2 regions of the Sinomonas sp. RB5 genome follow, and region 1 is predicted to be linked to the other one. Evidence: riboswitches for the same ligand, from Rfam matches in the RefSeq annotation. Region 1 holds a riboswitch; the other holds the start of a gene.
What was found. Region 1 has a riboswitch for thiamine pyrophosphate ahead of ACVWWH_RS17850 (ECF transporter S component). Riboswitches for the same ligand answer to the same signal wherever they lie in the genome.

Region 1 (3,395 bases):
GCCTCGCGGGCTCGTCCCCGGTGAGCGGGTGCCAGCCGGGGACCCACACGCCCGAGGCGGCCAGCCGGCGTCGTGCGTCGGCGTCGGCGAGCACGGCGTCCGGCGAGCCGTCGGCGAGGAGTCCCCCGGCGGCGTCGAGCACCACGACCCGGTCGACCAGGCCGGCCCAGACCGCGACCCGGTGCTCGACCACCACGAGCGTGGCACCGGTGCGGTCCAGGCTGCGGCGCACGGCCTCCCGGACCTCCTCGACGCCGGCGGGGTCGAGGTTGGCGGTGGGCTCGTCGAGGAGTACGAGGCCGGGCTCCATGGCGAGGATGCCCGCGAGGGCGAGGCGCTGCTTCTGGCCGCCGGAGAGGGACGAGGTAGGGTGGTCGAGGGGCACGGCCAGGCCCACGTCGTCGAGGGCGCGGTGCACCCGGGGCCAGATCTCCTCCCGGGGCACGGCGAGGTTCTCGCACCCGAAGGCGACCTCGTCGCCCACGCGGGCCATGGCGATCTGCCCGTCGGGGTCCTGGAGGACGAGGCCGGCGCGGCCGCGCGCGCGGGGGGCGGGGACGCCGTCGACCGTCAGGACGCCGAGTTCCTCGCCCTCCTCCGCCGCGCCGAGCACGCCCGCGAGCGCGTGCAGGAGGGTGGACTTGCCGGCCCCGGACGCGCCGAGGAGCAGGACCCGCTCCCCCGGCGCGATCGTCAGGTCGAGGTCCTTGACGGCGAAGGCCTTCCGGCCCGCGTGCCGCCAGCCCCACCCGCGGGCGCTGACGCCCGCGGGCCCACGTCCCCCGCCTGCCTGCGGCATGCTCAGACGTCCGCCGCGCGGCCCGCCGCGAACGCCGAGAGCGCCCCCGTCCGGGCCAGGCCCCGCACGGCGAGCCAGCTAAGCAGGCCCGCGATGACGGCGCCGGAGATGACGGCGAGGACCGTGTACACGGCCTGCCAGCCGAACTCCCACTCGGGGAAGTAGATGATCACCTCGGACACGCCGAGCGCGAGCCCGGAGAGGGCGCCGGCCAGCAGCGAGACGCCGAGGTTCCAGCGGCGGTAGCGGAAGGCCGCGAACGCGACCTCGGCGCCGGCGCCCTGGACCAGGCCGGAGAGCAGCACGGCGAGGCCGAACTGCGAGCCCAGCAGCGCCTCGACCACGGCCGCGAGGATCTCGCAGAACAGTGCCGCGCCGGGCTTGCGGATGATCAGGCCGCCGAGCACGCCGGCGATCACCCAGCCGCCGGCGTAGATCCCGCCGAGCGGGGCGAATGCCGCCGTGGCGGCCTGCACGCCCACGTAGCCCTGGTCCCAGAGCCAGAAGATGACGCCGCAGGCCACGGAGACGACCGCGGCCACGACGATGTCGACGACCCGCCAGCTGTAGGTGGCCTTGGTGGGTGCGTTGCGGGTGGTTCCAGACATTGAGTGTCCTCCTGTGCCTCAGGAGGGGAGGGCAGCCTCTGCTGCCTTGAGAACTCGACTCCCTTCGCCGGTACTAGCCGGAGCAGGTTCGAGGGTCTGCGGTGTCCCGCACTCTCAGCGCCCTGTGCTCCCGCCCGGCTGCAGTGCCAGCGCGGGGGCGACGCTCCCCTGTCGTTTGTGCGCCCAGTCTACGCGTTCCGGCGCGCCCTGCGCCCGCCGTGACGGCCGAAACCCGGGGCGGCCGGCCCCGCGCACGTTAGGCTGGCCACCATGAGCATCCTCATCAAGCTCCTCGGGACCGCCATCAGCATCGGCGCCGGGATCGTGGCCACCAAGCTCGTCGACTTCGTCTGGGAGAAGAGCACCGGGAGCGCCCCGCCCAAGGACGCGACCAACCTCGAGGAGAGCCTGCGGGACACGCTCGTGTTCGCCCTCGTCTCCGCCGGGGTCGGCGCCGTGATCCAGACCCTCACCCAGCGCTACACGCAGCGCGCCATCGCCAACTTCAAGAAGACTCCCGAGCTCACCTGAGCCCCGCCCCCTCCCTGGGGCACGCGCTCTTCTGAGGGGCAGCTCCTGTGGGGCAGCTCCTGGGAGTCAGCTCCTGTGGGGCAGCTTCTGGGAGTCAGCTCCTGCGAGCGATTCCGACCGGCTTTGGCCCCTCCCTGCGGCGTGTCGTCCGGCGCAGCGGCGTGTCGGGATGGTCTCCCACCGAAAGCCGGTCGGTTCCACCGGCCGCTGGCGAGCCCGCGGCCAGGCGACGGACGCGCACGACGCCGGCCGCCCGCCGTCGTGCGCCCGGGCCGCCTCACGCTGCGCGCGCCATCAGCACCGGGAAGCGCCCCCGCAACCCGCAGAAGCTGCCCCACAGAAACTGACCTTCAGAAGGTGACTCCCAGAAGCTGACCTTCACAAGGTGAGCCACAGGAGCTGACTCCCAGAACCTGACCTTCAGAAGGTGACCCGCAGAAGGTGACTCCCAGAAGCTGACCTTCAGAAGGTGACTCCCAGAAGCTGCCCTTCAGAAGGTGACTCCCAGACGGGAGGGGCTAGGGGGCGCCGCCGTCGGAGTCGTGCTCCCGTTCGACCCGGGCCACGACGTCCTCGAGCTCGTCGACGGAGAGGTTCCTCCGGTCGTAGTGCTTGGTCCGGTAGCCGGCCCGGCCGACCATGTGGGCCGAGACCGGCGCCGTCAGCAGCTGGAAGATCCACGCGACGGCGAGCAGCGGCACGAGGGCCCACGCCCGCCACTGCAGCCCCACGGCCGTGAGCAGCAGGAGGGAGCCGAGCACCTGCGGCTTGGTCGCGGCGTGCATGCGCGTGAGCAGGTCGGGGAAGCGCAGGAGCCCGATCGCGGCGGCGAGGGACAGCGCCGATCCGAGGACCATGAGCACGGCCGCCGCCCAGGTGAGCACGGCGTCGAGGGCGTCGGGGCTCACGGACGCCTCCTCTCCTGCACGAAGCGGGCCACGGTGACGGAGCCGATGAAGCCGATCAGCGTGATGCCCGCGACGAGGGCGAGGTGGTTCGTGTGCCGGTTGGCGGCCATGTCGAGCAGGAGCGCGCTGGCCACGACCACAAGGAGCACGTCGGCCGCGAGGACGCGGTCCAGCAGCGCCGGGCCCTTGATCATCCGCAGGATCGCGCCGAAGCCGGCGAGGGACAGCAGCACGCTGCAGACCGCGAGCACCCCGGGCATGATCTGCGCGGCGGCCCCGGTCATCCCAGGCCCCCCTCGCCCTTCTCGGCAGCGAGCATGCGGTCCAGGTGCGCCTCCTCCGTCACGAGTGCGAGTTCCTCCTTGGTGCCCATGATGCGGATCAGCTCGGCCTCGGCGGCCAGCACCTCGCGGCGCACCCGCTCCGCACCGGCCGCGTCCTCGACGTCGACGTAGTGCACGTAGAGCGTCGCGTTCGCGCGGTCGACGTCGACCACGAGCGAGCCCGGCACGAGCGAGATCACGTGGCCGGTGGCCGTGACCATGAGGT
Region 2 (3,395 bases), on a different contig from region 1:
GTCGGCGCGGCGCTCGAACAGGATGGCGGTGTGGAAGAGGCCGGCCTCGCCACGGCCGGGGATCTGCAGCCCGGCGGCCGGGCTCAGGTGAATGACCGGCCGGCCCTGCCGGCCCAGGTACACCCCGCCGAGGGACTCGCTGACCGGCACGAGCCCCAGGGCGCGCTCGTAGTAGTCGAGCATGAGCTTCATGTCCCCGACCTTGAGCATCACGGTGCCCATCGTCAGGTCGGCGGGAAGCAGGTCGCCGCTGGCGGGGCGGGCGGGGGTGGCGGATGTGCTCACGGTGGGCTCCTTGGCTGTCGAGGTCTGCATCAAGCGTACGATTACTTGAAGCTTCAATCAAGCCCGGATATTCCCCCTACACCGCGGCAGGCTCCGCCGCGCCGGCGATCCGCTGGCCGTCCCGCACCACGTGCAGCGGCGCCGCGAGGGTCCGCACGTCGCGCCGGGGATCCGTCCCCACGACCACGAGGTCCGCAGGGTCGCCCTCGGCGAGGCCGGCGGCGCCCAGCCATCCGCGCGCGGCCCAGCACGCGGCATCGACCGCTTCCGCGGGCCCGATCGCGGCGGCCAGTTCGGCGACCTCGTCCGCGATCCTGCCGTGCGCGATCACGGTTCCGGCGTCGGTACCCGCGAAGATCCGCACCCCGGCGGCGTGGGCAGCGGCGATCCGCTCGTGCCGGCGTTCCCACAGGGCGCGCATGTGCGCGGCGTAGCGAGGGAACTTCGCCTGGCCCTGGGCAGAGATGTCGGGGAAGGTCGCGATGTTGACGAGCGTCGGGACGATCGGGATGCCGGCCTCGGCGAGGCGCGGCAGATGCTGCTCCTGCAGGCCCGTTGCGTGCTCGAGGCAGTCGATCCCCGCATCGATGAGGTGGTCGATGGTCCCTTCGGCGAAGGTGTGCGCGGTGACGCGGGCACCCTCCGCATGCGCGGCGGCGACTGCCTCGCGGATCACGGCCGGCGGGAACGTGGGCGCCAGGTCGCCGGCGCCGCGGTCGATCCAGTCGGCGACGAGCTTGACCCAGCCGTCGCCGGCCCGCGCCTGGGCCACGACCGCCTCCACGAGGTCCTCGGGCTCCACCTCGTGCGCGAGGCCGCGGAGGTAGCGGCGGGACCGGGCGAGGTGGCGGCCCGCGCGCACGAGGCGCGGGACGTCGTCGCGCGCCTGCAGCCAGCGGGTGTCGGTGGGGCTGCCGCAGTCGCGGACCAGGAGGACGCCGGCCGCCGCTTCGGCGCGCGCGTGGGCGAGGGCCGCGGCGTCGTCCGGCGCGCCGCCGGGCACCAGCCCCACGTGGCAGTGCGCGTCCACGAGGCCGGGGAGCACCCACCCGCGCAGGCTCGTGGCCGCCGGCGCCTCGGGGCGGCGGTAGGTGATCCGGCCGTCGGCGATCCACGCCTCCGGCCGCTCGTCGGTGGGGCCGGCGAGGACGGGGCCGCTGAGGTGGACAACGTCATGCATGACGCCAGCCTAGCTGCCGTGCTAGGGTCCAACGCGTCCACACGGGTGCCCTCGCAAGGGCTGAGATCAGGCTGACGCGGCCTGCGACCGTCGAACCTGTCCGGGTCATGCCGGCGTAGGAAGTGAGGGCTCAGCATATGAGCACATCTGAAATGGAACAGCACCCCGCCCACTCGCTCGCGTTCCTCACCGACGACGAGCACGGCATCCGTGTGCCTGTCACCGAGATCGCACTCGACGATTCTCCGGGCGGCGAGGCGAACGCGCCGCTGCGGGTCTACCGGACGTCGGGCCCGGGCAGCGACCCCGTCGTGGGCCTTCCGGCGTACCGGGCCGAGTGGGTCGCCGAGCGGGGTGACGTCGAGCCGTACGCAGGCCGCGAGCGGAACCTGCTCGACGACGGCCGCTCCGCGGTGCGGCGCGGCGAGGCCTCGGCCGAATGGAAGGGCGCCAGGCCCGTGCCGCTGCGGGCCAAGCCCGGCCGGCGCGTCACGCAGATGCACTACGCGCGGGCCGGCGTCGTGACCCCCGAGATGCGCTTCGTGGCGCTGCGGGAGAACTGCGACGTCGAGCTGGTGCGCTCCGAGGTCGCGGCGGGCCGCGCGATCATCCCGAGCAACATCAACCACCCCGAGTCGGAGCCGATGATCATCGGCAAGGCGTTCCTCGTCAAGATCAACGCCAACATCGGCAACTCGGCGGTCACGTCCTCGATCGCCGAGGAGGTCGACAAGCTCCAGTGGGCCACCAAGTGGGGCGCCGACACGGTCATGGACCTCTCCACCGGCGACGACATCCACACCACCCGCGAGTGGATCATCCGCAACTCCCCCGTGCCGATCGGCACGGTGCCGATCTACCAGGCCCTCGAGAAGGTCAACGGCGACGCGTCCAAGCTCACATGGGAGATCTTCCGCGACACCGTGATCGAGCAGTGCGAGCAGGGCGTGGACTACATGACCATCCACGCCGGCGTGCTCCTGCGCTACGTCCCGCTCACCGCCGAGCGGGTCACGGGCATCGTCTCCCGCGGCGGATCGATCATGGCCGGCTGGTGCCTCGCCCACCACGAGGAGAACTTCCTCTACACGCACTTCGACGAGCTCTGCGAGATCTTCGCCCAGTACGACGTCGCGTTCTCGCTCGGCGACGGCCTGCGCCCCGGCTCGACGGCGGACGCGAACGACGCCGCGCAGTTCGCCGAGCTGGACACGCTCGCCGAGCTGACCAAGCGCGCGTGGGAGTACGACGTGCAGGTCATGGTCGAGGGCCCGGGGCACATCCCGTTCCACCTCGTGCGCGAGAACATCGAGCGGCAGCAGGAGCTGTGCGACGGCGCGCCGTTCTACACGCTCGGCCCGCTCGTGACCGACATCGCGCCGGGCTACGACCACATCACCTCGGCGATCGGCGCCACCGAGATCGCCCGGTACGGCACGGCGATGCTGTGCTACGTGACGCCCAAGGAGCACCTCGGGCTGCCGAACAAGGACGATGTGAAGACCGGCGTGATCACCTACAAGATCGCCGCCCACGCGGCCGACCTCGCGAAGGGCCACCCCGGCGCGCACGAGCGCGACGACGCCCTGTCCAAGGCACGGTTCGAGTTCCGCTGGAAGGACCAGTTCTCGCTCTCGCTCGACCCCGCCACGGCCGAGGCCTTCCACGACGAGACGCTCCCGGCCGAGCCCGCGAAGACCGCGCACTTCTGCTCGATGTGCGGGCCGAAGTTCTGCTCGATGCGCATCTCCCAGGACATCCGCAACGAGTTCGGCTCGAAGGAGGCCCAGGAGGCCATCGCGGGCATGCGGGAGAAGAGCCAGGAGTTCCTCGCCGCTGGCGGAAAGGTCTACCTGCCGGAAACGATCGCGGTGGGCTCGCCGGAGTAGCGCCCACGGCCCGGCGGCCTGCCGCCTCGCGCCGGCCACCG

Region 2: it holds a riboswitch for thiamine pyrophosphate, as region 1 does, so the genes downstream of both, thiC (phosphomethylpyrimidine synthase ThiC) here and ACVWWH_RS17850 (ECF transporter S component) in region 1, are expected to answer to the same signal.

What each region holds. Positions count from the first base shown of each region.
Region 1 covers NZ_JBSSGJ010000019.1:39,999-43,393, reverse strand. The annotation lists gene ACVWWH_RS17855 (ABC transporter ATP-binding protein) at 1-799, opposite strand, end outside; gene ACVWWH_RS17850 (ECF transporter S component) at 802-1,407, opposite strand; TPP riboswitch at 1,450-1,587, opposite strand; gene ACVWWH_RS17845 (DUF4235 domain-containing protein) at 1,678-1,938, shown strand; gene mnhG (monovalent cation/H(+) antiporter subunit G) at 2,457-2,846, opposite strand; gene ACVWWH_RS17835 (monovalent cation/H+ antiporter complex subunit F) at 2,843-3,109, opposite strand; gene ACVWWH_RS17830 (Na+/H+ antiporter subunit E) at 3,127-3,395, opposite strand, start outside.
Region 2 covers NZ_JBSSGJ010000007.1:131,983-135,377, forward strand. The annotation lists gene ACVWWH_RS10250 (VOC family protein) at 1-222, opposite strand, end outside; gene ACVWWH_RS10255 (amidohydrolase family protein) at 362-1,465, opposite strand; TPP riboswitch at 1,497-1,604, shown strand; gene thiC (phosphomethylpyrimidine synthase ThiC) at 1,603-3,354, shown strand.